DNA from 3 places in the Thermorhabdus hydrogeniformans genome. Region 2 is predicted to be linked to each of the others. Evidence: riboswitches for the same ligand, from Rfam matches in the RefSeq annotation. Region 2 holds a riboswitch; each other region holds the start of a gene.

Region 1 (10,439 bases), on a different contig from region 2:
TTTCCATAAAAACATCTATGTGAGGTATAAGGTTAAAAGCTATCCGGTGCGGAAAAACCTTTGGCGGCATCATGTCACCGGCCAGCACCGCACCGGTCTGTTCTATCAGCTCGTCCATCGCTTCCTGGCCCGCGCCGGATACGGCCTGATAAGTCGAAACAATCACCCGCTTAATCCTCGCGGCATCGTGGAGCGGCTTTAAAGCCACCACCATCTGAATGGTGGAACAGTTGGGGTTGGCGATGATGCCCCGGTGCCACCTGACGTCGTCGGGGTTTACTTCCGGCACCACCAGCGGCACCTGGGGATCCAGGCGGAAATTGCTGCTGTTGTCGATGACCACGGCGCCGCGCTTTACGGCTTCGCCTGCGAATTTTAAACTGGCCTCTCCTCCGGCAAACAGCGCGAGGTCCACGCCGTTAAAGGATTCCGGGGTTGTTTCTTCGATTTCGTATTCCCTGTCACCGAATTTTATCTTTTTCCCGGCCGAGCGCCTGGTGGCCAGCAATTTTAAATTTCCTACGGGGAACCGGCGCTCTTTGAGCACTTCCAGGATGGTATTCCCCACAGCGCCCACCCCGACTACAGCTACGTTCAATTTCTTCATTTCTCATATCCCTCCAGAAGTTGTTGCATCAATTTATTTTATTATAAATACCTGAAAAAGGTGCTTGCCAAAAGACCGTCAGAACTCCATCAAGTTTTCCAGCCCGATAACCACCCCTTGAAGCTCCCGGACTTTCCTTACGGCCAGGAGAACACCGGGTACAAACGACACCCGGCTGGTGGAATCGTGCCTTATGCTCAATATCTGACCCAATCCGCCGAATATCACTTCCTGGTGGGCTATCAGCCCCGGAAGCCTGACGCTGTGGATTCTTACGCCATTCAGGCTTCCTCCGCGGACGTTGGGTAATTTCTCCAGCTCGGGCCTTTTGGCCTCTTCCACATGCCCCCGTTCGCGGTTAATTAGTTCCGCCGTCATCAGTGAAGTCCCCGATGGGGCGTCGAGTTTGCCGTCATGGTGAAGTTCGATGATCTCAACATCCGGGAAGTACCTGGCGGCCATTCTGGCCATCAGCATCATTAAAACCGCGCCAATGGCAAAATTGGGCGCCAGGAAAGCACCGGTACGGTTTTGCTCACACCAGGCCCGCAGTTTTTCAATATCCGACGGAGCCAGTCCGGTGGTACCTATAACAGGCCTCACTCCGTTGAAAACGGCCACCCGCGCGTTTTCCAGGGCAGCCTGGCTGTTGGTGAAATCTACCATTACCTCGGCATCGGTTCTTTTGATAACCTGTTCCAGGTCTTTTTCCACAATTATTCCTGTTTGTTTTTTCCCCACCAGTTCTCCCAGGTCTTGCCCCGTGCCCGCCACGTCTACGGCGCCCACCAGTTCCATATCCTCCTGTTCCAGAATGGCGGAAGAAATTTCCCTCCCGACCCTCCCGGCCGCGCCTGTCACGATGACTTTAATTTTACCCGCAACCATGACACTCATCCTTTCCAAGTTTTTTATATATTTATATGCAGACCGGTAAACAAACAGCAGCCCATTTTCCGCGATCAGGCGATTTTGTTCCGAATAAAAAATCATAAAATTAAAACGATTATGGCACCAGAGCTCATAACCGTTTTACACAAATTAAAAAAATTCCCACGGTTGTGAGATAGCGCTCCACCAAATAACACTCTGGTGACAGTGCCGCACCTCTTAAATGCGACCCCAGCCCGGGAACGCGGGAATTCCCGGACTTCGGCGAACGCCCCTTTCCCGCCGGATCATCGCCCCCAACTCACCGGCGGTACTCTTGGCTATCGCAACCTCTACCTCACCCCTCTGCCGACAGGGGTATTAATTTTTATTATATTATCATTAACTTCCATGCCATGTCAAGCTTTTTCTCGGCTCTTTTTTTTAATATTGCAATGATTTTCTTATTTGTTGACACAACCGACAGCTTTTTTATATAATAATATCAGTAAAATTGCAGCAACCCTCTCGAGGTGCCCCCTTGGGGGAGAATAGGGAAGACCGGTGAAAGTCCGGCGCGGTCCCGCCACTGTAAAGGGGAGCGGCTTAATGTATCCACTGGGAAACCGGGAAGGATTAAGCGGCTGTGAACCTGAGCCAGGAGACCTGCCTTGAGAGGTTTTGATTCCGGGGATGATGGTAAAGTCCGCGGTCTAATGCATGTTAGACTGCGGGCTTTTTCATTTGTGTTAAAAACAATAAATACAGGAGGGTTCAGGATCATGCAAAAAACAAAAAATCTGGTTTTGACGGGAATGTTTATTGCCCTAAGCGCCGCGGGGGCCGCCATCAAGTTGCCAAGCCCCACGGGGACGGTTGCCTTCGATTCGGCCCCGGGGTTTCTGGCCGCCCTTTTTCTGGGCCCCGGATACGGTGCAGTCACCGCCGCCCTGGGGCACCTTTTTACCGGTTTTTTAGCCGGATTTCCCTTGACCCTGCCCCTGCACTTGATTATTGCCCTGGAGATGGCCGTTTTCGCCTGGGTGTACGGCCGGCTCAAAAGATTCAGCCTTCCACTGGCGGTGGTCGCAGCCACGCTTCTAAACGGGATAGTGGCGCCGGCCAGTTTTATCCCGCTGCCGCAGTTTGGCTTTGGTTTTTTTGCCGCCATGGTTATTCCGCTGCTCTCGGCTTCTTTTGCCAACGTGGCCTTGGCCGCCCTGGTTTACAGGGCCGTGGCGGCGGTTTTCAAACCGGATGAAGCATCTCTGTCAAATAGATAGATGTGAAACCACTTTCTACGCAAAGATAAAACCATAGATTACACTGGAGGGGAAAAAGTTGGCAGAAAACAAAATCCTGCCCTCAAACCGGGATGTGTGCATTGTAGATATTCCGGGGGACTTCTATCTCACGATAGCATGCGATTCCGCGGGGGGGATTGGTGAGAAGCGGAGGGATGTGGTGAAGGTACCGGCATCCGTGGTGGGGAGGTTCACCTGCCGGGTGGCCCTGATGGAAACCCTGGCCGTTGGGGCCGCCCCAAAGGCGGTGGCGGCCGCCGTATGCTGCGAGCCGTCACCCACCGGGGAAAAAATCTTGGCGGGAATCAGGGAGGAATTGTGCGAAGCCGGCCTGGACCTGCCCGTGGTCATCAGCACAGAAAAAAACATCCTCACCTGTCAGACAGGCCTCGGCGTCACGGTAACCGGAATAGCAAAAAAAAGCGACCTGCGCGTGAACAGAACGCGGGCCGGAGACAGGCTTTACTGTGTCGGGATGCCCAGGGTGGGAGACGAGGTAAAATTAAACGACTCCCGGATCGCCGACACAAATCTGGTAAGAAAGCTTTCCCAGATTCCATGCATACATGACATAATTCCCGTTGGTTCCAAAGGCATAAAAGGCGAAGCGGAGCTCCTGGTGTCACATCTGGGTCTTTCACTGACCTGGCAGGATAATGTGCCGCTGGACATAAAAAAATCCGCCGGCCCGGCCACATGCGTCCTGGTTACCAGCTCCGAGGATTTAAAACTTACGTGTTCCCAGCCGGTATACTTATTGGGCGTCATTGATGTTTGAAGGCCATAAGCTCCCATCGGCCTGCACCCATCTACCTGCGGGTTTAAAACTGCTGTTACTGCTGCATTTCCATGGACTTTATCGCATCCTGGATATTCTTTTCCGCGATTTGAGCCTTGATTTTTATTAGGTTCGGGTCCTTTTCGGCAAGGGCCTGTTGGAATTCTTTCAATGAAAATTCCACCTTTCCGGCGGTATCCATATTTTTAAGCTGAGCCTTAACTATTTCCCAGCCGGCAAGAGCTTTGGCCATTGCCGACGACGCCTCGCTTTCCTCGTTGTTCAAAGCCCTGTACAGCGCGTTTCTTATATTGTAGAGGATATTTTTGGCTTCGGGGGGCGACTTGGTTTTGAACAGTTTTTCAAAGGAGACGGTTTTTTCGTAGAGGTCGTTAGCGGAAAGCAATCCCTGATATAAATCCTGCCGGGTAAGGGTCATGGTGAGCCGGTTGAGGTTGGCGCTGAAGGCGCCCACCATGTCGGGGGTGGCTCCGTTTTTCATGGCTTCGGGCTGGAAGCTGTTCCACTGAGAGTGTATCTGGGTGACGGCCTGTTCAAATTTGGCCCAGTCGGGTTCCGACTCCTGTCCCGCCTGCCCCTGCATGCCGCCCTGGCCGCTCTGCTGGCCACCCTCCTGACCCCCTCCCTGACCTTTGCCCTGAGATTGCCCGCCTTTCTGTCCGCCCTGCCCACCGCTTTGCCGGTCGCCCTGCTGCCCCTGACCCGCCTGCCCGGCTCCCCTCCCCTGAGACGTGGGAGAGGGGGCGGCCTTTTTCAAATACTCTTTTTCAAAATCCTTAACAAGCTTTTCCACATCTGCCTGGAGTTTTTGCAGGGCTTGAGACTCCTTCTTTTCGGAACCGGAACCTCTGGAAGGGGATTTTGCCGGCTTCCTTGAACATCCGCCGGTTACTGCAAAACTCGAAACTGCAAGCATCAACGCCAGCAGATATATGAAAAATATCCTTAAGGCTTTTTGACAGTTCATATAATCACCCCTGACGTTCACCTTAAGAATATTTTTCCCCTTCCATGCGTCTTTATCCGTTGACCCAGACCCTTTTATTTATTTACTTGAGGGCAAACATGAGCTCCCCTTCAGCCGCAAGTTCCCCATCCACGGTGGCCCTGGCCCTGCCTTTACCCACCGGGCCTTTGACTCTGGTAAGTTCCACCTCCAGAGTCAGGCAGTCACCGGGAACCACCTGCCTTTTAAATCTCATGCCGTCGATACCGGCAAAAAGGGCTATTTTACCCCTGTTTTCCTCAAGGCTCAGTATGGCGCAGGCACCTACCTGAGCCAGAGCTTCCACTATAAGGACACCGGGCATGACCGGCTTTCCCGGGAAATGTCCCTGAAAAAAAGCCTCCCCCGCCGAGACGTTTTTAATCCCCACCGCCCGTTTGCCTTTCTCCAGCTCCAGAATCCTGTCTACCAGCAAAAAGGGGTAACGGTGCGGTATTATTTTCTGAATTTCTTCAATACCGAGCAACACTCATCTTCCTCTCCATTTAAGTCTCTCAATTCCACAGCCTTCCCTTAATAACGACACCGGTGCCTATGGGCCTCGGGAAACCCAGCGACGGCCTGTTCACAATCCTGCCGCCGTAGTACATGGTGGCCGAAGCGCCGCCGTCCAGGGCCGCCGCCTGCCTCACCCCCATCCCGAGCAAAAAAGCGGACAGCCGCTGCAGGCTTACGCCCCTGCCCGGCCCGGTGCCTTCGACGGTTACAAAAATCACCCTGCCGTCCTCCGATAACCCGACGGCGCTGCGGGCCACCGGAATGGTCGTAAGCCCTATCCTTTTCTCCCACCGCTTTATCGTCACCTTCCCGTCTTTTATCATGTAAGGCCCCGTCTCAAAGGCGTTTTTCATATCTTCTGCCGAGACCCCCGGCGGATAATCCACCGCAACACCCGATTTTAACGGCACGTCTATTTTTATTTTTGGCAAAATAAGGTTTTTTAAAAAAGATTTTTCGCCGATATACAGAACTTTGCCGCCGGACGGTATTTCCGTAAAAGACCCTTTGACCACACCCCGCACTCTATTTTCGCTAATTATCACATTATACCCGAGGGGCTTTTGCCGGGTGGTGGAACCGTAACGGTGAGTATACAGAACAGCTTCCGTGGAACCGCCGGAACGGTTGAGGCCGTCTAAATAAAATCTTTCCCCGTTTATCTCCACGTAAGCCCTGGCCTTTACCGGCAAAAGCCTGGGCCTGCCCCGTCTGTCGATGAAAAACACCGGGTCTTCCCCCGTGGGCATGGTTATCCACTCGCCGTCTATGACCACCTGGCCCACAGGCTGGCCGTAAGAGTGGAAAAAACCCCCGTTTATCGCCGCAATGGCCCCTGACCTTTCAGCCATTTCTTCCAGGGTTTCAAAGCCAAAGACCTGGTCGAGGGAGAGCACGGGTTTAATGGTAAACTCGGGGCTGGCAGGGTCTATAGTAATTACGTAGGCCTTTTCCCGCCCGGAGCCGGCGGCGATTTCCATTTCTTCAAAGTTGAGAGCGTCCCCGGACACATATCCCCTGGTCATGAGGTTGGCCAGGAGTGCGGCCATCAAAAAAACGGTCTTTAATTTAATCACCCTCCCGCCAGCGCGTCTTTTATAAACGCCGAGGACGGACTTTTTTAAGCCCGCCCTCTTGAAAAAATTAAATTTAGATGTATTTTGACAGCTGCGTGTAAAGCTGGTCCGCCAGACCTATCCCGCCGCCCCTGGCCAGTTCCACGGACAGGGCTTCGTCGTGCATGGACTGGATTATGTCGTAGGATACTCCCTGCTCAAAAAAACCGTTACGGGGAACAGTATCCCTCATTTTCTTTAAGAGGTAGTTCATAAAAATGGCCTCGAATTCCCTGCAAACCTCTTTCAAGGCTTCCCTGGAATTCGCTGCGCCGCCCGGCCGCTGTGCCTCATAGGCAGCAAGTTTATACGCTCCGGGAATACCCGTATCGCGACTCAACATATCCATAATAATCCAGCGCTCCTCTACCTGCGGAGATTGTTGGCTTCACCCAGCATTTCGTCTGCGGTCTGGATGGCCTTGGTATTTATCTCGTAAGCCCTCTGGGCTGTTATGAGGTTAACCATTTCCTCCACCACCTGGACGTTGGACATCTCCAGGAATCCCTGCAGTATGGAGCCGTATCCCGGTTCGCTCGGATCCTGTTTCAGCTGGTATTCGCCTGAAGCCGCCGTCTGTTCGAAAAGGTTGTTTCCGGCGGCCAGCAGTCCTTCCGGGTTGAGGAACTTGACAATGCCCACCATGCCCAGCTCCTGAATGTTGCCGTTCTCGTCTTTGCCGGTGATGAGCCCGTCGCCCGATATGGTTATGTCGCTGTAACCTTCGGGTATGGTTATGTAATCTTCGTCGGCGCTGAGCACATAGTATCCCTCCGAAGTCACCAGGTTCCTGTCGGTGCCGTCAATGGCCACCTTGAAGGAGCCGTCCCGGGTGAAGGCCCTGGTGCCGTCAGGCCTTTCCACCATGAAAAACCCCTCGCCGTCTATGGCAAGGTCGAAGGTATTGCCCGTCTGCTGGAGATTGCCTTCGGTAAAGGTCCTGGCAGTGGCGGCCGGCCTCACGCCGTGCCCCACCTGGATTCCCACCGGGGTCCCCAGCCCCATCTGGTAGACGTCGGGCCTCCTCAGTGTTTCATAAAGAAGGTCTTTAAATTCCACGCGGCTTTTTTTAAAGCCGGAGGTGTTGACATTCGCCAGGTTGTTTGAAATGGTATCCACATTGAGCTGCTGCGCCAGCATGCCAGAACTGGCGCTCCAAAGCGCCCGCATCATAATACATCCCTCCTTGAATTTAGGACGCCGCCTCGGTCGTTCGGCGGCAGAGGGCCCCCGCGATGCGGTCCGGCCCTTTGAACATTATATTCGAGCAATGTCGTTTACGGCCTTGCCCAGGGTTTCGTCGGCGGCCTGAACCGCCTTCTGGTTGGCTTCATAAGCCCTGAAAGCCGTTATGAGGTCCACCATTTCGGATACGGAGTTGACGTTGGAGCCTTCCAGTGCGCCCTGGATGATCCGGGCCTGCGCCGGCAGCGGCTGAGCCGCGGAGACGTACAGGTTGTCCCCCTGCTTGGCCGGAGGCGCCTGCTGCGGAAAGGCCACCACCACAAGCCTTGCCACAAAGTTTCCGTCAGAAAATATCTCTCCCCGTTCGTTTATCGTAATATCACCGCTGCGGCCCAGTGCAATGGGGCCGTTTTCCCCCAGAACATAATAGCCCTCCCTGGTAACAAGAAATCCATCCCTGTCCAGGGTGAAACTGCCGTCCCGGGTGTAGCGCACGCCTTCCCCCGTCAGGACTTCGAAGAACCCTTCGCCCTCGATGGCAAGATCCAGCGGGTTTGAGGTGGTCTTTATCGGTCCCTGGGAAAAGTTGGTATTTATTTCATCCACCGTCACCCCCGTCCCCAGCACACCTATAAAAGGCCTCCAGTCTACAGGTTTTCCCGGCGGGACGGTCTCCGGGTCGTCGAGCCTGTACAGCGCCATTTCGGGAAAAGCCCTCATTATGACCCTGTCTTTCTTAAAACCTGTGGTGCCGACATTGGCTATATTGTTGGATATAACGTCGGTCCTCTCCATGTTGGCCAGCATGCCGGAAGCCGACGTATAAAGTCCCCTTAACATGTGTTCACCTCCCCTTTTTGCAGGATTAAAATTCTATCTGGTATAAACGGCGCCGGAACCCAGCTTGTCCAGGTTCTCCAGGGCCCTGCCCGCCCCCAGAGCCACACATGAAATCGGATCTTCGGCCACGGTAACCGGTATACCGGTCCTGTGGGAAATCAGTTTGGCCAATCCTCTCAGGCACGAACCGCCGCCGGTCATGACTATGCCCCGTTCGCTGATATCGGACGCCAGTTCCGGCGGAGTTTTTTCCAGGATGCCGAATATGGCGTTGATTATCTGTTCTACCGGCTCCTGGAGGGCTTCGCAGGTTTGCGCGGCGGTTATCCTGACGTTCTGGGGAAGGCCGCTCACAAGGCTCCTGCCCCTTACCTCTATGGAATCATTTTCATTACCCGCCTCCGGAAAAACGGTGGCGACGTTGATTTTGACCTCTTCGGCGGTCCTTTCGCCGATCATCAGATTGAATTCCTTTTTTACGTACCTCACAATGGCCTCGTCAAACTTATCCCCGGCCACCCGGATGGATTCGCCGCATACTATGCCTCCCAGTGAAAGCACCGCGATATCGGTAGTCCCCCCTCCGATATCGACGACCATGCTCCCGAAGGGCTTGGATATATCTATCCCCGCGCCTATGGCGGCGGCCACCGGTTCCTCGATGAGAAACGTCTGCCGTGCTCCCGCAGCCGTAGCGGCTTCGATGACGGCCCTTTTTTCCACGGTGGTGATCACGGCCGGCACACATATCATAACCCTCGGCCGGAAAAGCCTGCGAGGGATCACCTTGCTCAAGAAATACTTCAGCATGATTTCGGTAGTGGTGTAATCGGCAATGACCCCTTCTCTTAAAGGCCTGATGGCCACAATATTTCCAGGCGTCCTGCCGATCATGCGCCTGGCTTCCTCCCCCACGGCCAGCATCTTGCCCCTGTCCCTGTCCATGGCCACCACGGATGGTTCCCTCAGCACAATCCCCTTGCCCCTGATATAAACCAGTATTGACGCCGTTCCCAAATCAATGCCTATATCCATGAAAAAAATGTAACCTCCTGATATTTTTAACAACATTTCAAGGATTTAAATTCTACATTTTTATTGAAATTCCTTCTTTTGGACTTAAAAGTTTGTCACATGTTCAGATACTTTTTCTTGGTGGCCCTACCTCCCCTTATATGGCGCTCCGCTTTGTTGTATTCCAGAACCTCCTTTACAAGCCTGGCTTTTTCAGAATTTATTTCCGGCAGCCGCTCGGTCATGTCCTTGTGCACCGTGCTTTTGGAAACCCCGAAGACTTTGGCGGCCTGTCTTACGGTGGCTTTGGTTTCAATAATATATGCCGCAATCTCCATAATGCGCTCCCTCATGTAATCCTTCACGGTGATTCCCCCTACAAGCAATTTTAGTAAATATATATGAAGGTCCGCCCTATATTAGAAGACAAAAAATAAAAGAACCTGCCATTTTCAACTGAGATAACGAGCGATTTATCATAGCAGGTTCTTTCAGAAATTCGGAAGCGCTCTGCCCGCCAGTCGAAGCATGATACTGAATGATTCTTAAGTACCAGCTTTATCTGTTCGGAGTCTCTCGAGTATTTGACGGTGTCACCATTCTCCAGGCCGTTTTATCTATTTTCCTGCCCATATCATACGTTTCGGCATTTAAAAATACCTTTTCGGGCATTAAAAACTTATTTTTCGGCATTTTCACCCAGAGCTTATTTTTGTAAAAGTCCGCCGTTATATCTTCTATTTTTATGAGTTTACCGGAGTCGTTTACCGCCTCAACCCGGTATCCACTTATGACATACTTTAATTTTCTGAGTCTATCCCCGCTGTAAATAAATCTCGCATTTAACACGTAAGTTGTTCCGGCGGAAATATTTTGCCTGGTCTCAATGCCAAGGTAATAAAAATCGTTGTCGGCAAAAAAAGCCACATTTTTTATATCATCTCTGCCTTTTATCATTAGCAGCGGATTGTCTTCGACACTGGAACGGATAACCGTGTACGGCATTTCTCCATCCTTTGCAAAGTCCGCACCTGACCGGGAGTCAACGGCGAAACTTCCGTCGACGTAAGTGCCGAAGAGTTCGTTCCTGCGGATAAAGGCATCCAGAAACTCAGGCATAACTTTATACTGAGATTTATACTCCAGCATGGCCCTGTGCTTTGTTTCTATTTCTTCTCCGTCAAGAGGGTATACATGCCAG
Region 2 (10,439 bases):
TTTCTTTAATGTTTCTTCCTTGAGCCTTTCCCGGGCCTTCAGGCTATCTATATATCTTTTCAGCTGTTTAAGGCCTTCTTGCGTGAAGAGCTACAGCATTTACGAGCCGGTTATTGTCTAAATTTAGACCTCTCTGCAAATTCTCGTAAAACCTTTCCCAGTAAACCGTTTTGATAACATAATTGGGTATTGATAGTATAACCCGGTTTAATAAATTCTTTTTGTGTAAAACCAATAATTAAAGCTCTCCTTTAACTTTTTCTCGCCGGAGCTGGTATCAATGCCTGCAAAGCTTACTTTAAATATGAGGTAGCTGTTTTTCTTCGGGGTGGGGTGCTTCCCTATATACAGGTCTCCGAAAAGCTCGTTAAATTCCTTTTGGGAATTTACATCATAGTAACTTTCCAGCATGGATATAAAAAGGCTTTTGCCGAACCTTCGGGGCCTTATAAAAAACTGATATGGAGCATAGTTTTCCAGCACTTCTATGTATTTTGTCTTGTCGACATACAAATAATTTTCTTTTCTTAAAATTTTAAAGTTGGAAATGCCGTAAGGAATCTTTTTCAAGGGTTTTCACCTCGATTCCTATTTTCTCGAGTATAGCATTTCCAGGAAAAAAATAAAGATAACCGTACGTTTTTAATATATTTTCATGAAGTTGATTATAAAAAAGACTTTTAATATCAGGCAAGTTAAGTTTTGAAAAGTATTTTTAATCGAATATTGTTATTGACATATGCTCATAATATTACTATAATAAAACTGGAGGTTATGAACATAAGACCATAACAAGAGAGGAGAGAAAGAGTGCCGAGACCACCCAAATGGCGCAGAGTGGAGTTTTTGCCCGACATAACATATTTTAAGCCAGCGGGTGTGCCGCTCCGGCAGCTGGAAGAAGTTATCCTGACGGTGGAAGAACTGGAAGCCATTCGATTAAAGGATCAGGAGGGGCTGGAGCAGGAAGAATGTGCCGCGAGGATGGGCATTTCCAGGCCCACCTTCTTCAGGATAATAAATTCGGCCCGCAGCAAAGTGGCCGAAGCCCTTGTAAAAGGAAAGGCCATCAGAATAGAAGGAGGAAATTTCAGAATATCGTGGCCGGTAAGATGCAAAAGATGCGGGCATGTCTGGCGTGAGAGCGGGAAGCCCGATATGAATCAGGACTACGAATGCCCCGAATGTCACAGCAGAGAGTGGGTTCCAGCAGGAAATCACCGGGGATGGTGCCATGGCCGCCGGCGAAGAGGGCCGTTTGATTATGTAGATTAACCCTGGGCAAAAGGCGGTTAATCTGCCGAATGAGCCTGACATTTTTATCATATGCTGTTGCCGCATATGCGGTTTGAATGTGCTCATAATCAAAAAAGAAAGGGTGTATTTGATGAATCAAAATGAAGCTGATGCACAGAAAGATGGGGTCAAAACAGCCAATAATGCTCCGGAGGTAGACAAAATCCCTGCAGGTGAATTAAACCGCATAAAAAACGTGATAGCTGTCATGAGCGGGAAAGGCGGTGTAGGCAAGTCCACCGTAACCGGGCTTCTGGCTGTAAGCCTGCAGAGGGAAGGCTACAAAGTGGGCATCCTTGATGCCGATATCACCGGCCCCAGCATACCCAGGATGTTCGGCGTAAAAAAGCGCCCCGAGAATATAGGTTTCGGCCTGATGCCGCCCGAAAGCTCCTCGGGAATTCGGATAATGTCGCTGAATCTATTGCTGGATAATGAAGATGACCCTGTCATCTGGAGAGGTCCGCTTATTGCAAACGCAGTAAAACAGTTCTGGAGCGATGTGATTTGGGGAGACCTTGACTTTTTGCTCATTGACCTTCCTCCTGGCACCGGGGACGCACCGCTTACCGTCATGCAGTCTTTACCCGTGGACGCACTGGTAATCGTCTCATCGCCTCAGGATCTGGTTATGATGGTAGTGAAAAAGGCCATAAAAATGACCCGGATGATGGGCGTTCCCGTATTGGGCCTTGTGGAGAATTACAGTTACCTGGTTTGCCCCAAATGCGGCGAAAAGATAAAAGTATTCGGTGAAAGCCGCGGAAAGGAAGCTGCAGAGCAGGTGCAGATTCCATATCTAGGTTCCCTGCCGGTGGACCACAGGCTCACGGAATTGTGCGACAGCGGCAAAATAGAAATGTACAATAGCGATGAGATAAAGCGTATGGGAGAATGGGTAAAAGATCTGGAACGTCTTAAAAAGAAATAAAACTACTTGACTGTCGGAGATGGCCCGACACCTCCGGCAGCGGACTTAGTATTTACGATCACAGAAAGGAGGTGAAAAACATGCCGAGAGGCGATGGAACGGGCCCCATGGGGTTCGGCCCCATGACTGGCAGAGCCGCAGGTTTCTGCGCCGGTTTTCCGGTACCGGGCTATATGAACCCTGTCGGGAGATTCTGGCCGAGAGCGGCAGGTTATGGACTTGGCCTCGGGTTTGGTGCCGGCCGCGGATGGAGGCGGCGCTACTATGCCACGGGTCTGCCGTTCTGGGCAAGGGGATACTACCTATATGGTCCCGCAGCGGTATATCCTGCCGCCGGGGATGAACAAAAGTATGAGACAGAGGTCCTTTCCCGAGAGGCCGAAATCTTAAGAGAGCAGCTAAAAGAAATAGAAGAGAGACTGGAACAGCTCAAAAGGGCAAAAAAAGAAGGCCTTGATGAAGAAAAAGGCCGGGAATAAAATGAGCTTACCGGCAGGGGGCGGGTGGCGGCCTGCCCCTGCCGGACTTTGTAAAGTAGGATGATTATCGATAAAAAATTATATTATAGCTCAAATCTATTATATCACAATCAAAACAGAATATCTAACTTTCTTCTGGCGAAAAAAAGAGAGGGCATTTTTGGATAAAGAAAGGGATAACCCAAAATTAAACTAAGCGGGGGACTGAGAATGAAAGTTGCGATTACATCCACAGGCAGTGATCTGGATTCCATGGTGGATGAGAGATTCGGGCGCTGCAGGTATTTTATTTTTGTTGACCCGGATACTGAGGAATTTGAAGCCATGGAAAATGAATATACGGGCGGCACCCATGGCACGGGTGTTCAGGTAGCCCAGTTCATAGTTGATAAGGGGGTTTCCGCCCTTATAACGGGGAATGTGGGCCCCAACGCCATGAGGGTATTGACGGAATCCGGAATAAAAGTATTTACCACCAATTCTATGAGCGTCAGAGAAGCCGTGGAATATTATAGAGAAGGCAAATTGAGCATGGCTTCTGGCCCCACGACAACACCGCATATGTAAAACGACAAAAAGTGAACCATTTCCGGCAGAAGAGCGACTTTCTACACTAAGTTCCACACTCATATTAATCAATCTATAGATTTGGAGGAATTTTATCATGAAGATAGCCATAGCCACCGATGGGAATATGGTTTCGGCCCATTTCGGGCACTGTCCCCAGTATACCATATATGATGTGGACGAAAAGCAAAACAGGATAAACTCGAAATTGGTAATTGAAAATCCGGGTCACCAGCCCGGCTTCCTGCCCGGGTATCTGGCAGAATTAGGGGTTAACTGCATTATAGCCGGGGGCATGGGCCCAAGGGCTCGGGAACTGTTTGCCCAGAATAAAATTGCAACCATAACCGGTGTATCCGGCCGGGTGGACGATGTGATACGGGAATATCTCAAAGGGAATATGGCGGGCGGCGGCAATCTGTGCGATCACGGAGAAGGAGATCACAGCGGGCATTGCTCCCACTGACGCACAAGATTATTTTCCAAATGGCGGTGAAGTCATGATAATTGCCATTGCCAGCGGGAAAGGCGGCACAGGGAAGACCACGGTGGCCGTAAATCTTGCCTTTTCATTAAAAGATGATATGCCGGTGGCATTACTGGACTGCGATGTGGAAGAGCCCAATGCCCATATTTTCCTTATGCCTGAATTTACCGAAAAGGAGCCTGTTACCCTGCCGGTGCCTTCCATAGATTCCGATAAATGCACCCACTGCGGAATTTGCACCAAAATATGCGCCTATCATGCCCTGGCCGACCTGGGCAAACAGATACTGGTATTTGAAGAACTCTGCCACGGCTGCGGGGGATGCAGCCTGCTCTGTCCTCCCGGAGCCATAACGGAAATTCATAAGGAAATAGGGTTTGTGGAACGGGGAACTGCCAGAGGTATGGAATTTATCCAGGGGACCCTTTCCATTGGCTCGGTTCTGGCTCCACCGGTAATCAAGAAAGTGAAAAGCAGGATTAAAAGCGGCCCTGTGGTTATAACGACTGCGGCAGAAAATCTGCCCGCAAGCAGGCAAGATGGATGCCGCACAAAGTTTCATCAAATCTACCGTTTAAATAACTTCGAGGCTTGCCTCGAAGATAAAAATCTAAGAGTTGTTATAATCGACTCGCCTCCCGGCACGTCGTGCCCCATGATAAATGCTGTATCCGGAGCCGATTACTGCGTGCTGGTGACCGAACCCACGCCCTTCGGGCTAAACGACCTGAAGCTGGCCGCAGGAGTTGTCAGGGAACTCGGAATCCCTTTCGGCGTTGTAATTCCTCAGGACCGGCGGAGGTTTTGAGGGATATAGTCATGGCTCTAAATAATACGGATTTAATTAAATGTCATAAATAAGATTGACTTAAACAGGCTTTCAGAAAAGGTCCGCAATCCTGCCAGTTTAATTAAACCTCATAGAAAAGATTGACAAGAAAATAGACAATATCATATAATAAAAACGAAAGCAGGTATCATGAAGATACGAAAGCATGACCATGAAGGTCTATGGCGGATGAATCCGTCAGGGCTTCATGGTCTTTTGTTTTATCAAAGTTTTTTGTGTATGCCTTGAAATAATAAAATCATCAGGAGGTATCTCAAATGCCATCAAAAAATTATAATCTTGCCACTTCCGGTTTGCTGATAGCCATCGGTATCCTTTTACCTATAGCTTTTCACTCTTTTAAGATGGGAGGGCAAATCTTTTTGCCCATGCACCTGCCGGTACTTTTGGGCGGTTTTATGCTGCCCTGGCAATTCGCCGGAGCCGTAGGACTAATTACCCCCTTCCTGAGCTTCCTGTTTACCTCCATGCCGCCGGTGCCGGGGGTGTTTGGTATGATGGCAGAACTTTTTACATACGGGTTCGTTGCGTCTGTAGCTTATAATAAACTCAGGCTGGGAATCTATCCGTCTTTGATAACATCAATGCTTGCCGGGAGATTTGTATCTATTGTAGGCAACTGGATTATCGCTGCCGTTATCATGGGCAAAACCTTTAATTTTGTAAAATTTACTTACGGGCTTTTTGTGGTGGCGCTGCCCGGAATAGCCATTCAATTAATTCTTTTACCGATCCTCGTAAAGTTGATTGTAACCGGCAGCAGGAAAAATGAACCGCATAAAATTTAAAGGAATGTGATAAAAATGGTGTTGACTCAGAGAGATTTTTTTAACAATTTGGCTTCTGAGTGGGACAATAAAGTAACACATGATCCGTTCAAGTTGGCGGAAATAATAAATCTGATAAATTTATCAGAAGGTGCCTGTGTTTTAGATGTGGGGTGTGGCACCGGAGTGCTGGTTCCTTATATAATTGAAAAAATAGGGCGCTCCGGCCGCATTGTGGGCCTTGACATCGCGGAAAAAATGGTGGAAAGGGCCAGGGAAAAATTTCCGGAAAGAGACTTTCCGAATGTGGATTTTGTCGCTGGAGACATTATGAATTATAATTCCCGCGATTCCTTTGACTTTATAATATGTTATTCTTCCTTCCCGCATTTTTCCGACAAAGAACAAAGCATTAAAAAAATGACCTCCCTGTTAAATCCTAAAGGCAAGCTCATCATATGCCATTCCGAAAGCAGGGAAAAGATAAACGGCCTGCACCGGTCTCTAGATAAAGCCGTATCTTCGGACATTCTGCCCGCCGGCCTGCAGGTGGCGGCCTATATGCAGTCGGCCGGGTTAAAAGTGGAAACTGTAATAGATGATGAAGAAAAATATGTGATTATAGGTATTAAAGGATAAGAAGATGGCTAAATAGATAAGATTTTTGCCGGATTGCATGCGAAACCCTGCTTATTGCTTTTTTAACCAGAATTTAGTATAATAAATTAAAAATGATAGATAATTAAAGTGTCTTTAAAAAGCAAGTCATTACGTTTTAATCATTCGCTGGTGCTGCATCAACGGCGTGAAAGTTTAAATAGAATATTTGAGATGCAGGTGTTTTAATCCTCAGGATTAAACTTAAAAGGGAAGTCGGGTGAAAATCCCGCGCGGTCCCGCCACTGTGAAGGTGAGCCGCCTTATAATACGCCACTGGGAAACCGGGAAGGCATAAGGCGGCGATGAACCTGAGCCAGGAGACCTGCCTGCATCCGGATACACTCACCTACGAGAGATAGGGAGGTGTGTTGATGTGCATTTCAACTCGACATAAAACCCCTTAACTTTTCGTAGTTAAGGGGTTTTTCGTTATAGCTGATGAAGATTATTCAAAAGAGGGAGGTAACGATTTTGATTAAAAAAGTATTTGCAGCTGCTTTAATGCTGTGGTTTTTACCGCGGCAGGTTTTTGCCATGCACATAACGGAGGGGTTTTTACCATTAAAGTGGGCCATTGTCTGGGATTTACTGGCACTCCCGTTTATTATACTCGGTTTAATCTCCATAAGAAAGTTGGTAAATAAAAACCCTAAATTGAAAATGCTCCTGGGTTTTGCCGGGGCTTTCGCCTTTGTGCTATCTGCACTTAAGCTCCCATCGGTGACGGGCAGCTGTTCCCACCCGACCGGAGTGGGCCTGGGAGCCATCCTGTTCGGGCCGTGGGCCATGAGCGTGCTGGGAAGTATTATTCTTCTCTTCCAGGCATTACTTTTAGCCCATGGCGGTATAACAACTCTTGGAGCAAACATTTTTTCCATGGCGGTGGTGGGGCCTTTTGTATCATATATAGTCTACCGGAGCATAAAAAAGATGGGCCGGTCTGGACGGCTTTCGGTTTTCCTGGCAGCCGCTCTGGGAGATTTATTTACTTATGTGACCACATCTTTCCAGCTGGCTCTGGCATTTCCGGCCGATACCGGCGGATTTGCCGTATCCTTTATGAAGTTTATGGCAATATTTGCGGTTACCCAGGTGCCCCTGGCCATAAGTGAAGGGCTTTTGACCGTGATGGTGATAAACCTGCTGTCTGCGTATAACGAGGATATGCTTACCGGACTTTCGGTGATTTCAGGGGAGGGTCGTTATGAAGAGTAAAGACCTTTTACTAAAAAATTTATTTCTTGCTCTGCTTGTAATACTACTTGCAGTCTTTCCGCTGTTTATATTAAAAGGCGCTGAGTTCGGAGGTGCCGATGGCAAGGCGGAGGAAGTCATCCTTGCGGTAAAATCCGGTTACCAGCCGTGGTTTAAACCACTATGGGAGCCTCCCAGCGGCGAGATAGAAAGCCTTTTGTTTGCCCTTCAAGCTGCCATAGGGGCGGGGTTCATAGGTTACTATTTCGGTCAGTTAAAGGCGAGGAAAAATGCTGATAGATAATTTTGCATATAATAACAGACTTAAAAGTGTGCATCCGGGGGAGAAACTGGCTTTTGCTTTTATCTCCGGGGTGCTCTGCTTTGTTCCCAATATATATGTAAATATGGCGGTTATTTTCATTGTTGCGGCGGTGCTGGTATTTAAAGCAAAGATTCCGGTCAGGGTTTATTTAAAAATTCTTTTTCCCCCGATATTTTTTCTTTTAATCAGCATTCCGGCCGTAGTGATAAATGTATTGCCTGCCGGAAGTGATATGTTGATGGATTTTGCGGTGTTCAACATGAGAATCGGCGTGACATACGGGGGTTTGAAGACGGCGGGGTTGTTGTTTTTCAGGTCCATAGGCCTCGTTTCCTGCGTGTATTTTCTTGCGCTAACAACACCCGTGCCGGACCTTATGATGGTACTGAAAAGGTTGAAGCTACCGGTGATTTTTCTGGAGCTCATGCACCTGATGTATAAATATCTGTTCGTTCTTCTGGAAACTGCCGGCAGGATATATGTATCGCAGAATTCCCGGCTGGGATACGCATCTTTAAAATCAACTTTTTCTTCTCTAAGCATGCTTTCATCGGCACTCTTCATCAGAGCGTATGACGATGCCGAAAAATTCTATACGGCGCTTGCAGCAAGATGCTATGACGGGGAGCTTAATGTGCCGGAAAATGATTATCGCATCCGCCCAAAAAATATCCTTTTAATTGCGGCAGCCGAAATGGCACTCTTATTGATTGCATTTTTAACCGGAGGTCTTTTTAAATGAGCAAATACATCCTGGAGATGAAAGATGTGGATTTTGAGTATCCCGGCGGCATCATGGCATTAAAAGGCGTTTCGATGGCAATAGAAAAGGGAAAGAGGATAGCGGTTCTGGGCCCCAATGGAGCCGGAAAATCCACGCTGTTCCTCCACTTCAACGGGATTTTAAGGCCTAAGAGGGGCAGGGTGTTTTACAAGGGTGAGGAGATAAGATATACCCGTTCTTTTCTTGCGAAATTGAGAAAAAATGTAGGCATCGTATTTCAAGATCCGGATACCCAGCTTTTGGCCGGGAGCGTGTTTCAGGAGGTTTCCTTCGGGCCCGTGAACTTGAATCTCCCATTTTCCGAGGTTAAAAGGAAGGTGGAAGAGGCATTAAAAGCCACGGAAATTGAGGAGTTAAAAGACAGGCCGGTACACTTTTTAAGCTATGGCCAGAAGAAAAGGGCGACCATTGCCGATGTGCTGTCCATGGAGCCCGAAGTAATCATATTTGATGAGCCTACAGCCTATCTGGACCCGAAGCATTCGGAGAAACTTATAGAAATAATTGAAAAGTTATATCAAGAAGGGAAACAGATCATCCTGTCAACCCATGATGTGAACCTGGCTTATTCCTGGGCGGACCGCATATTTGTCATGAAAGACGGTATGGTTATAGACTCGGGAACTCCCCTGGAGGTTTTTCAAAATGATGCACTGCTCAAAGCGGCGGATTTAAAAAAACCGTTGCTGCTGGAAATTTCATTGGTTTTAAGGGAAAAGGGTCTCTTGAGCTGCAGATTGCCGAGAAGCGTCGGCGAATTGAAGGAAGGTTTGCAGACCCGGTGAGCGTAAATTTTGTTGCCCGCCGTAGGGTAGCGGGTCGAAAAAAGAAATTTTTGCGAAAGGAAGATTTTTTGTGGGCAGGGGCATAATGATTGCCGGAACTCACAGCGGCTCGGGTAAAACCACCGTGAGTCTGGGTTTAATGGGTGTTTTATCGAAAAAGTACAGGGTAATCCCCTTTAAGGTGGGGCCCGATTACATAGATGCGGCCTATCACAGATTTGCTTGCGGCCATTTCTCGTACAATCTGGACCTTTACATGCTCGGTGAGAAAAGACTTAAAGCCCTGTACAGGGAAAAATCACGCAAAGGGGACATTGCGGTGGTGGAAGGTGTCATGGGATTTTTTGATGGCCGAGATTCCACCGGTTTCGGGAGCAGTGCCCATGTGGCCAGGTTGCTGGGGCTTCCGGTTTTCATGGTGGTGGATGCTGCCGGCATGGCAAAAAGCGCCTCCGCCATGGTTTTGGGTTACAGGGATTTCGACCGCGATGTGAATTTCGCCGGGGTTATACTGAATAAGGTGGGAGGTCAGAAACACTATGAACTACTGAAAGAATGCATCGAAAAAGATACGGGAGTTCCCGTCGTCGGGTTCATTCCGAAAGATTTAAACCTGTCCCTGCCCGAACGCCACCTGGGGCTTGTGCCCGCTTGTGAGATGAAAGGGCTGGAAGAAAAATTTCAAAGGCTGTGCGAACACGTGGAAAAGCACATAGACCTGGATATGATTTTAAAAGCGGCGGAAAAAGCGGGGCTGGTGAATTTCGATGACCAAAATTACAATCCCGTTGTAAATAAAGGTAAGGTGAAAATCGCCATAGCCATGGATGAGGCTTTCAATTTCTATTACCGCGCCGGTCTTGAGCTCTTCGAAGAAATGGGAGCGGAACTGGTTCCCTTCAGCCCCTTAAAGGACTCCGGCCTTCCCGAAGGCGTTTCGGGGCTTTACCTGGGCGGGGGTTTTCCCGAGATGTTTGCCGAAGCTCTGAGCAGGAATCGTTCTATGAAGGAATCCGTAAAAGATGCCGTTGAAGCTGGCCTTCCCACCTATGCCGAGTGCGGGGGATTCATGTATCTGGCAAAAGGCATCCGGGATTTGGAGAACAGAAGTTACCCCATGGCGGGTGTTTACGATGTGGAGGCTGTTATGACCAGGGGGCTGAAACACTTCGGGTATGTTGAGGCCGAGCTGATATCGGATAATGTGCTGGCAAGACGGGGAGAGGTTCTGAGAGGGCATGAATTTCATCATTCGGAAATGATGGGTTGTTTAAAAAACCCCAGCTACAGTGTCAAAAAGCCGGGGAAGAAGGA
Region 3 (10,439 bases), on a different contig from region 2:
GCCCGATCTCTGGAAATCCCTGCTGTGGTAGGCCTCACCAACATTTCCGAGCTGGCCAAAACCGGAGACAGTGTCATAGTCGATGGCAATAAAGGAACTGTATATATAAATCCGGATGAAGCCACTTTAAGAGAATATGAGAGGTTAAAACGGGATTACATCAAATACCGGCACGAGTTAAAGCAGCTTAAAGACCTCCCGGCGGAGACCCGCGATAAAACCAGGCGCGTAGAGATTTCCGCCAATATCGGTACTCCAAAGGATGTGAAAGGGGCTCTCGAAAATGGAGCTGAAGGGGTCGGCCTGTATCGTACAGAGTTTTTATATATGGACAGGGAGTCCTTACCCGCCGAAGACGAGCAATTTGAGGCCTACAGAGCGGTGGCCGAAGCCATGGCGCCGCGGCCTATCATCATAAGGACCCTTGATATCGGCGGGGATAAGAAACTGCCTTACTTGGACATGCCCGACGAGATGAATCCGTTTCTTGGATGGCGGGCCATACGCATGTGCCTCGACCGCCCTCACATATTAAAAACTCAGCTGCGGGCAATTTTGAGGGCCAGTCATTACGGCAATATACGCATTATGTACCCGATGGTTTCAAGGGTTGAAGAAATTCGCAGGGCTAACGCCGTTCTTGATGAGGCAAGGAGGGAGTTAAGAGCCGAGGGCGTGCCCTTTGACGAAAACATTCAGGTGGGCATAATGGTGGAAATCCCTTCGGCGGCGCTGGCGGCAGATATTATGGCAAAGGAAGTGGATTTTTTCAGCATTGGCACCAACGACCTGATTCAGTATACCCTCGCCGTAGACCGAATGAATGAGCGCATAACAAATTTATACGAACCCTTCCATCCGGCCGTACTCAGGCTGATAAAAAATGTAATTGACGCCTCTCACAAGGCCGGCAAGTGGACAGGCATGTGCGGAGAGATGGCGGGAGATGCCGCCGCTACGCCCATACTGCTCGGCATGGGGCTTGACGAGTTTTCGATGAGCGCCTCCTCAATTCCCCAGGTTAAGAAAATAATACGCTCGCTCACCTACGACGAGGCAGAGCAAATCGCACGAAAAGCCCTGAGCATGGAAGATCCGGCAGAAATAAGGCAGATGGTGGAAGGTGTTATTAAACAAATACAAAAGTTTTAATTAATATATCAATAATTATTTGTATTCAGGCACTTTGATGGAGTGCCTTTTTACTTTAATTATATGTTGTTTAAGAGCAGCATATAAAAAGGAATTATTAAGACCGAGACGATGGTTGTTATTGTAACCATGATTGCTGCGTATTCATAGTCGGTATTATATGCTCTGGTAATTATGGCGGTATTTGTCATAACCGGCATAGACGCCTGGATAATGAATACATCTCTCATGAGTTTCGGCAGGGGAAAAGCGAGAGATATGAGCAAAATGGTTAGAGGTGAAACAAAAAACCTGCCAAAAAGTACTCCGGCCATATCCCTGTCAAATCGTACCTGCTTTAAATCTATAGAGCGAATTGTTATTCCGATAAAGAGCATAGAGAGCGGGGTGGTCAAATTGCCCATGTATTTAAAAGTATCCATTAAAAATGGAGGAAGCTTTATATTCAGCAGTATTAAAACTGTGGCCAAAAAGAAAGCCGTTAATGACGGGGAAAAGATTCTCTTTATGGATTCAACCGAAAAAATTTTGTAATATTTTTGACTGCCATTCTGATCAATTATATAAATCCCCAGGGTCCAGAAAAAGATTGTGTTGGCGATATAATAAAGCAGCGCGTAAGGCAGACTCTTTTCACCGAACAACGCGATGTTCACCGGTAATCCCATGTAAATGGTATTTGAGGTGAAAAACATTAATTTAAAAACACCCTGCCTCTCTTTTTTTACTTTTAAAATCCGTGAAAAGGCTGCGCCCATTAAATAACACAGCGTCATCGATAAAAAAGGAACAATAAGGCCCCTGGAAGCGTTTAGGAGATTGTCCTTATTGAAGTTGCTCATAATATTCTGTATCAGCATTAATGGGAAGGATAGCTTTACCACCAATTTAACAAGCAGTTCCGATGAATTTTCATCAAACCATCCTCTGGCAGTCAAAATGTATCCTGTTGAAATCATCAGTATGATGCTTAAAATGCTTTGAGCGGATTTTGCAATAATCATTTATAAACCTCCACTGTTCCGGCAAATTAATAAAAGAGCGGGGGTTTACGCCCGGCTCTTGAAATTTATAGATTTCTTCTCTTCCACCAGATAATAAACCCGACTATTACTATAATCGACGGCAGGCCCACAACCGTGGAGTAAAAGATAATCCGCGCCATATCTCCCGTCAGGTTGACAAAGGCCGGCTCCTCAGACCTGGCGGGGATGTTCAGCATATTGGTGCTCTGCATAAGCCAGCCAATGGCGCCGGATGCAAAATCCAGATTGCCCGCGAGGCCCAGGGATTCGGGGCTTAAAAATGCGACATTACCCACCACCACGGCTACGGGTTCGCCGGTATCCTCATCGGCTGCCGTTAAAGTATTGGGTTCCACCGGCGCTTCTTTAGAGTTGGAGTTTGCAGGCTTTGAAACGGCATACGCAAGGTGCAGAGGTCCGGCTATGTCGTCCTTGTCGGGCTTTACCTGATTTTGTGCCAGGTCGGTTTCTCCAAAAGCACTGTCGCTGGTTACCAGGAGCGACCTTACCTGAAGGCCTGGCGGCATATTTTTTAAAGGCTCCATGCTCCGGCTGTAGGGGAAAATGACCGTTAGTTTTTTATCCAGCAATATTTGAGTAGTTTGATGATATTCCGCCATGGGAACCGGAGTAAGTGGGTCCGAGTAAAAAGATCTTGCCGGGTCCACGACGAGATCATCGTGAGCTTTTAATCCCAGCGACGAAAGTAAATTTTTCCACCCGTTCATAGAAACACCGGGATCGGTGGGCCCAAAAAGAATTAACAGTTTACCGCCGTTTTTTAAATAGTTTTCCAGGGTTTTTCTTTCCTCATCGGCGATATCTTTTTGAGGCCCGGCAACAACGATGAGACTTGCATCGCCGGGAATTTTGGCCTCGACGGCCAGGTCCAGCTGGTTGGTCACATATCCCTCGCCCTTTAAATATGAATTGAATCTGTCCAGATCCGATATCAGGCTGGCTTCACCGTGACCTTTTAGAAAATATATACCGCCTCGGGTTTGCTGGTTTAAATCCAGAATTGCACGGGTAACCGCCTGTTCGCCGTTGAAATCCATTAAATATGGCTTGCTTCCGGGGGAGTAGAGGTTGTAGGGGCTGATGATACGCCGGTGCTTCAGATCCTCCACAACAATGGTATTATAATCCTGCACATTGTATTTTTTGGCCATGGCGGGGTTCTTTTCGGGGTCAAAAAATTCTACTTTAATTTTTTCAGATGCAAAATCGTATTCCTTTAATAGATTTTTTATGTCACTCCCCGTACCGCTGCCTTCCGCAATAAAAGCCGTGATTTTTACCGGTTCTTTTAAGCCCGAAATGATTTCCCTGGTTTTATCGGAAAGGGTGAAGCGCTTGAGTTTTGTAAAATCCCACCGCCGGTGAAACTTTTGACCGGCATAATTTACGCCTGTGAGAGCGGTAAGGAGTGCGATAACTATAAATGCAGTGGAGAATTTTTTAAACCTCATCTTGCACCTCCTATCTAAGACCAGGTTTTTTTTGCAACGCCGATCATCGATATGATAAGCGAAAATGCGATGATGCTCAGAAAGTATGTAATATGGGTTGTATCAACAATTCCCCGCAAAAAATCCCCGTAATGCTCGGGTATGGAGATATTCCTGGCAAGCTTCTCCAAAGGGCCTGACATATTTCCGGAGAGCCAGCCCATTACCCACATGATGAGCAAAATGCCGAAGCCGGACATACCGGCTATAAGCTGACTGCCGGTAAAAGACGAACACATTATCCCAACAGCAAGATACATGGCTGCGAGAAGGAAAAACCCCAGGTAAGAAGTCAGGATCACACCTTTGTCCGGCGTGGAAATGAAAACCAAAATCCCCGGAAATATCAGTGTCATAACTATGAGTATCAAGAACAGCCCCAGAGAAGCCAGGTATTTCCCGATTACCAGCTGAGGTATGGTAATGGGGGATGTGAGAAGAAACTCCATGGTGCCCTCCTGCTCTTCACCGGCCATCAGCTTCATCGTAAGCATTGGAGACGCAAAAATCAGAATGACGGCAAGATTCATAAAGAGTCCCGTAAGGTCCGCGATGCGTGATACGAAAAGATTTACGGAGAAGAAATACCCCGCCAGACCCAGGACAACGGCTATAATCGCATAGGCCAGCGGTGATAGGAGATACCCATTCATTTCTTTTTTGAAAATGGCATAAACAATTCTCATCCTTTTTGCACCTCCCCTGTGGGTCCGGCAGCCGGTTCTTCTGTAACCAGCTCCAGGAAGATATCTTCTAAAGACATATAAGAGGATTTCATCTCCAGTATGGGAAATCCTTTTTGAGCCATGGCATAAAACACAGACTCCCGCACATCCCTTTCCTTTTCGGCACTGACGACATAGGTGTGATTCCCGCCGCCGAAACCGGTTTTGACGGAGACGCTATTAACCCCGGGGATATTCTGGAGGGCTGCCACAACCTCATCCTGGGGCCCTTTTACCTCCAGTTTAATTTCCTGGCGACCCATGAGGGCATGGCTTAAATTCTGCGGGGTATCCTCTGCGATAAGCCTTCCCTTATTGATAATAGCCACCCTGTGGCACAGACTGCTTACTTCAGGCAGGATATGTGAACTTAGAATGACGGTCCTCCTGCCGGCAAGGTTCTTTATGAGCTGGCGAATTTCTATAATCTGTTGAGGATCGAGACCCACCGTGGGTTCGTCCAGTATCAAGACTTCCGGTTCTCCTATCAGAGCCTGGGCGAGACCTACGCGCTGGCGGTATCCCCGGGAAATGTGACCGATCAGGCGGTTTTTGACGTCTGATATTCCAACTTCTTCCATGGCCTTAATAATCCTGGAATTTTTATCTTTGCCTTTATACCCTTTTAATTCGGCGGCAAAGTTTAAAAAATCTCTGACGGTCATTTCTTTATAAAGGGGAGGGGTTTCAGGCAAGTAACCGATATGCCTTTTAGCGGCTACCGGCTGTTTTGCCACATCATATCCCGCGACCCTTACAAGGCCCGAACTGGGATGAATGTATCCCGTTATGAGTCTCATCGTGGTGGATTTACCGGCCCCGTTCGGCCCCAGCAGCCCCAGGATTTCACCCCTTTTTACGAAAAGAGATATATTGTTAACCGCCGTCTTGTTTCCATATCTTTTCGTGACATTAAAAAGCTCTATCAAGGCGAATTCCTCCTTTCTGTAGATCCTGGAATAATATTGTTTTTTTGGGACAAAATATTCTTGAGGTGAGCTTATGGGGAAAAAATGTTTAAAATTGAAAGGGACAACGACATAAAAATACGGAGAAGTATCCCTCTCTCTATAAAAGATTCAAAATTGAAGCCGCAAAACAACCGGTCTTTTTAAAAAAAGTCAAGCTTCATGGTTGGGAAATGCTTTACGGCTCAGCAAACCGTGAAAATGAGCATTTAATGAAAAAGATGGCGAAGTAAAACATAATAAAATGGGACAAACCAATATAAAAATTATACCATAGATTGATACAAATTTTTATTCAATTTTAATTTGGAATTTAATAAAAGGAGGACGCCTGATGGAACTAAACTTAATTGTTGAAAATCAACTGGGAACGACAAAAGGGACGGCGGTGGAGGCAGCGGTCACCCAAAATTATCAGGGTGAATGTATGGAAGTGGGTTGGTACCTGGCAGCGGCCCGTCAGGCTCAGAGAGAAGGATTTGCGGAGGTGGCGGAGGTATTCAAAACCATTGCGTGGGAAGAAGCAGCCCATGCTGCACGATTTGCGGAGTTAAACGGGGAGGTAGGTACCACCAGGGACAACCTGGAAAAAGCCATAAATGGTGAGCAAAACTCCAACCGCACCAAAAGAGAAGCCGCCGTCCTGGCAAAACAAAATAATATCGACGAAGCTCATGATGTATTTGATGAAGCTGCGAAAGATGAATCCCGCCATGCCAGGGCGCTTAAAGGTATAAAGGATAGGTTGTTTATGGGTCTATAGAGTAGAAATTCGGTGATGTTGTTGCCTGGGGCAATACACATCACCGAATTTGCTATCGATTATAAAAATCGGGTCTATATGTTTTTGAGGAAAGATTTGATTTTTATAAAAAATTAAGTGTATTTAAACTTGGGCTTCGTTTGTGTATAATTAGCTCTGGGTGATATGCATGTCCACTCTCTGGGGGTATGCCAGCGAGCTTATAATTAAATACGGTTACTTCGGCCTTTATCTTAGTTTGCTGGCTGAAGGGACGGGATTGCCGCTGCCCGTTCAGTTACTTTTCATGGCGGCGGCCTACTTCGTTAAAATAAAAAAGATGTCTTTGATTAATGTCATCATAATTGCTACAGCAGGCAATTTATCGGGGAACATCCTAGCCTATTATCTGGTGTATTACGGGGGCAGGCCGATTATAAAAAGGTTAAACATATTTTTGAAGATAAAGGATGAGGATATATATAAAATAAAAAACTGGTTTAACAGATATGGTGGTCTTACGAATATGGTCAGCCGCTGGATAGGTATAACCAGAACACCGGCCATATGGGCTGCTGGCCTGTTTCGCATTGATTTTTTTTCATACGTGCTTTTTTCTTTGATTGGCGATTTTTTGTGGGCCGTTTTCTGGATTGTATTTTATATAAAAATGTACGACAATATGCGGTTGCTCCTTGGGCTGCCTTTGGAGTATAAATTGGTCGCCGTGGCGGTTTTTCTAATATTTATTTTTCTGGCGTGGGACATATTTCTTAAGTACTTCAGAAAGGGCCATGCCGGTTAGGGAATTCTAAAAGGCTTTGAATTAGGCTCCTTATATTTATGAGGAAATCCTCTACTTGTTAAAATGGGCGGTTTGGAGTATAATAGAGTAAAATTTATTGCATCAACAGGTGCCGCCGAGGTTAAAAGGGAATCAGGTGAAAATCCTGAGCGGTCCCGCCACTGTAACCGGGGATGAACTGCTAATGCCACTGGGAAACCGGGAAGGCGCAGGCAAGATGATCCGGAAGCCAGGAAACCTGCCTGTTGATAACAGGTACGAGCCTTCGAAGGAAAGGGGGAGTACGTATGCTGGTAAGCGTTAACCCGGTTTTTTCAAAGGAAGGCCGGGTTATTTTATTTTAAATTTCAACCAAAACTTAAAATCAGGAGGTAAAAATCAAAACGGCGGGGAATGCCGTTGGATTACAATCATGAAAAATAAGGTTTTACGGTCGCTCATATGCATATTTGTAATAGTTTTGGTAGCGGCTTTGGTCGCCGGATGTGGCAGTTTGAATAACGGCGGGAAAAAAGCAGAGGAAATATCATCACAGGATAATAATAAAGAGGCCGTATACCCGCTTACGGTAAAAGACCAGATGGGCCGGGATGTCACGATAGAAAAGCTACCGGAAAGGATCATATCCCTGGCTCCGAGCAATACCGAGATCCTTTTTGCACTGGGCCTTGGGGAAAAGGTGGTCGGGGTTACCGATTATTGCGATTACCCCGATGAGGCCAAGACAAAGGAAAAAATCGGCGGTTTTGCGGACCCCAATATGGAAAAGGTGATTTCCCTTAAACCGGACCTGGTTCTGGCCACCGGGATGCACCAAAAGCCGGTGGAGCAACTGGAAAAGCTCAATGTGCCGGTTATAGTACTCAATCCCGGGAATATCCAGGATATGTTAAACAGTATTGAAATAATAGGTACAGCCACCGGAAGACTTGTGCAGGCCAAGGAGCTGGTAAGTTCTTTAAAAGCCCGAATTAATAATGTGGAGGGCAGGGTGGCAGGCCTTGCCGAGAAACAGCGGCTTAAAGTGTATTACGAAGTATGGCCTTCACCATACACTACTGCTGGACCCGGCACTTTTGTCAATGACATTATAGAGAAGGCGGGGGGGCAAAATATAGCCGCCGATGCGGATAAGCAGTACCCGCAGTACAGCCAGGAGATGATTATCGCCAAGAATCCCGATATTATAATTTTCTCGCACCACGGTTCCACCCGCCAATCGGCTGATGATATATTGAAGCGGCCGGGGTGGGAAAATATCAGCGCCATAAAAAACAAAAAAGTCTTTTATGTGGATGAAGACATAGTCCAGCGGGCTACGCCCAGATTGGTTGACGGACTTGAGCGGTTTGCGGAAATTATTCACCCCGAGCTGTTTAAAAAATAACTGGAGGCAATGGCATGACCGGGAGGTCTCGTGGGCAGGATTTGGCAGAAAACATAATTTCTAAAAAAATGGATTTTAGATATAGCAGGATATATATGATGGTTATTAGCGCCATAATTTTAGGCGGCATTTTTTCGCTGCGGACAGGTTCGGTTGACATCGATCCCGGCCGGATTATAAAAATATTGCTTCACCGCCTGCCTTTTATCGGTCCTGGAATACCTGTGTCCTGGTCAAAATCCGAAGAAGCCATAATACTGCAATTGAGACTCCCGCGAATCGCACTTTCCTTTTTGGTCGGGGCGGAGCTTTCGGCAGCGGGAGTCATTTACCAGGGTATTTTTAGAAACCCCATGGCAGACCCATACGTTATAGGGGCGTCGGCCGGGGCTTCTCTGGGAGCTACCCTTGCCATCATGTTTTTTTCCGGCCTCAGAATTATCGGGGTGGGCTCAGTGCCATTTTTTGCCTTTCTTGGAGCTTTTGCGACGATTTTTATAGTTTACAGCATAGCCGGCGTTGGTGGGAGAACTTATTCCTTTACCCTGCTGCTATCAGGTATTGCCGTTAGCAGCTTTATTTCAGCACTGGTGTCTTTTTTCATGTATTTCAGCGACCAAAAACTGCACCAGATATACTTCTGGCTGCTGGGCAGTTTTTCATCCCAGGGGTGGAGCGAAGTGCTTTTGAATCTGCCTTATGGAATTGCAGGCTTGGCTCTTGGCGCGTTAAATTTACGGGCTTTAAACATACTGCAGCTGGGCGAAGATACGGCCTTTTTTACCGGTGTGGATACCGAACACTTGAAGAAAATAAGCCTGACCTCGGCGGCCCTTCTGACGGCTTCGGCCGTGGCGGTGAGCGGGGTCATCGGTTTTGTGGGTTTGATTATTCCTCACGTCTCCAGGATTACCATAGGACCTGATCACCGCAGACTTTTCTGGTTTTCGGCTCTTGTAGGAGGCCTTTATCTCATGCTGGCCGATACATTGTCCAGGGTGGTGATTGCGCCTACGGAATTGCCGGTGGGAATACTGACTGCGCTGTTCGGCGGGCCGTTTTTTCTCTACCTGCTCTTAAAGAAGAAAAACAGAGACTACAGGCTATAATCGGAAAGAGGGGAAGAAAAGTGAAAATCACCTTTATCACCGGGGGGGCCAGGAGCGGCAAGAGCCGGTTTGCCGAGAAAAAGGCGATGGAATCGGGGCAGAAGGTCGTTTATGTCGCCACCGCCCAGGCACTGGATGAGGAGATGGCCAGGAGAATAGCACTGCACCGGGAGAGAAGGCCCATCCACTGGGAGACCATTGAAGAGCCCAGGTATGTATCAAAGGCTTTAAGGGAGATAGAGAATGGCGAAAAATTCGTGAATTTTAAAGTTGTGTTGATAGATTGTCTGGCCCTTCTGGTGTGCAACTGGCTGCCCCTGGAAGAAGCAGAAAATCCCGAATTGTGGGAAGGGTTGAGAAAAGATCTTCTGAAGGAGGTCCGGTCATTAATAGAAGCGGCGAAAAGCATGAAGCAGGAGGTCATAATTGTCTCCAATGAAGTGGGTCTCGGCATTGTGCCAGAATATCCTCTTGGCAGGCTTTACAGGGACTTGCTGGGGGAAACTAACCAGATGATGGCAAACGCCGCCGACGAGGTCTTCTTTATGATTTCGGGTATACCTTTAAAGATAAAATAATCAAAAAAATGCGGTTTGTTAAGAAGGAGTTTTTATGATAGGTAAAGCCCGTTGTCCAGGAAGCTGCGGAGAAATTGTGCAGGGGGTCTTGGGAACCCGGAATTTTTTGATAACGTGCCCCATAGCCCTTTATTCCGAAGTTTCAGTGGAGCTTTCAATTGAAAAAAGCCATTTTGTCAATTCAATTAATCGCCATAACAGTACTGATAATATTAAAGCCCGACGGGCGGCCCAAAAAACCCTGGAATATTTCGGGGCCGGCAACTTTTCCGTAACCCTAGCCATTAACTCGCAAATTCCCCGGGGTATAGGTTTATCTTCCAGCACCGCCGATATAACGGCCACATGCCTTGCGGTGTCGGCGGCTCTGGGTGAGAAAATTTCACCTGCCGCTATTGCCGATATAGCCCTGTCCATAGAACCCAGTGACGGCATAA

Evidence for each region. A riboswitch is a leader RNA that binds a small molecule or an ion and turns the genes downstream of it on or off. The one in region 2 is predicted to bind cobalamin.
Region 1: linked by a shared signal. The riboswitch ahead of ACKX14_RS11930 (ECF transporter S component) and the one ahead of ACKX14_RS04405 (energy-coupling factor ABC transporter permease) in region 2 are both predicted to bind cobalamin.
Region 3: linked by a shared signal. The riboswitch ahead of ACKX14_RS04845 (ABC transporter substrate-binding protein) and the one ahead of ACKX14_RS04405 (energy-coupling factor ABC transporter permease) in region 2 are both predicted to bind cobalamin.

The regions. Positions count from the first base shown of each region.
Region 1 is NZ_JBJYKD010000026.1:3,385-13,823, forward strand. Features, by position in the region: gene ACKX14_RS11920 (aspartate-semialdehyde dehydrogenase) at 1-607, opposite strand, end outside; gene dapB (4-hydroxy-tetrahydrodipicolinate reductase) at 686-1,495, opposite strand; lysine riboswitch at 1,667-1,841, opposite strand; cobalamin riboswitch at 1,992-2,165, shown strand; gene ACKX14_RS11930 (ECF transporter S component) at 2,260-2,760, shown strand; gene ACKX14_RS11935 (alpha-ribazole kinase) at 2,819-3,559, shown strand; gene ACKX14_RS11940 (hypothetical protein) at 3,615-4,547, opposite strand; gene fabZ (3-hydroxyacyl-ACP dehydratase FabZ) at 4,630-5,052, opposite strand; gene ACKX14_RS11950 (phosphodiester glycosidase family protein) at 5,081-6,160, opposite strand; gene ACKX14_RS11955 (rod-binding protein) at 6,234-6,548, opposite strand; gene flgG (flagellar basal-body rod protein FlgG) at 6,566-7,372, opposite strand; gene flgF (flagellar basal-body rod protein FlgF) at 7,457-8,224, opposite strand; gene mreB (rod shape-determining protein MreB) at 8,258-9,259, opposite strand; gene spoIIID (sporulation transcriptional regulator SpoIIID) at 9,355-9,603, opposite strand; gene ACKX14_RS11980 (PIG-L deacetylase family protein) at 9,797-10,439, opposite strand, start outside.
Region 2 is NZ_JBJYKD010000006.1:60,943-71,381, forward strand. Features, by position in the region: partial or broken gene ACKX14_RS04360 (AAA family ATPase) at 238-570, opposite strand; gene ACKX14_RS04365 (DUF134 domain-containing protein) at 811-1,275, shown strand; gene ACKX14_RS04370 (P-loop NTPase) at 1,388-2,227, shown strand; gene ACKX14_RS04375 (DUF5320 domain-containing protein) at 2,308-2,706, shown strand; gene ACKX14_RS04380 (NifB/NifX family molybdenum-iron cluster-binding protein) at 2,917-3,273, shown strand; gene ACKX14_RS04385 (NifB/NifX family molybdenum-iron cluster-binding protein) at 3,371-3,739, shown strand; gene ACKX14_RS04390 (P-loop NTPase) at 3,774-4,568, shown strand; gene ACKX14_RS04395 (ECF transporter S component) at 4,868-5,398, shown strand; gene ACKX14_RS04400 (class I SAM-dependent methyltransferase) at 5,414-6,016, shown strand; cobalamin riboswitch at 6,196-6,381, shown strand; gene ACKX14_RS04405 (energy-coupling factor ABC transporter permease) at 6,539-7,252, shown strand; gene ACKX14_RS04410 (energy-coupling factor ABC transporter substrate-binding protein) at 7,242-7,535, shown strand; gene cbiQ (cobalt ECF transporter T component CbiQ) at 7,522-8,298, shown strand; gene ACKX14_RS04420 (energy-coupling factor ABC transporter ATP-binding protein) at 8,295-9,125, shown strand; gene ACKX14_RS04425 (cobyrinic acid a,c-diamide synthase CobB) at 9,196-10,439, shown strand, end outside.
Region 3 is NZ_JBJYKD010000007.1:18,715-29,153, forward strand. Features, by position in the region: gene ptsP (phosphoenolpyruvate--protein phosphotransferase) at 1-1,152, shown strand, start outside; gene ACKX14_RS04815 (AEC family transporter) at 1,212-2,156, opposite strand; gene ACKX14_RS04820 (GldG family protein) at 2,222-3,649, opposite strand; gene ACKX14_RS04825 (ABC transporter permease) at 3,664-4,374, opposite strand; gene ACKX14_RS04830 (ABC transporter ATP-binding protein) at 4,371-5,342, opposite strand; gene ACKX14_RS04835 (ferritin-like domain-containing protein) at 5,716-6,144, shown strand; gene ACKX14_RS04840 (DedA family protein) at 6,314-6,928, shown strand; cobalamin riboswitch at 7,019-7,188, shown strand; gene ACKX14_RS04845 (ABC transporter substrate-binding protein) at 7,341-8,315, shown strand; gene ACKX14_RS04850 (FecCD family ABC transporter permease) at 8,330-9,424, shown strand; gene cobU (bifunctional adenosylcobinamide kinase/adenosylcobinamide-phosphate guanylyltransferase) at 9,445-10,002, shown strand; gene ACKX14_RS04860 (GHMP family kinase ATP-binding protein) at 10,037-10,439, shown strand, end outside.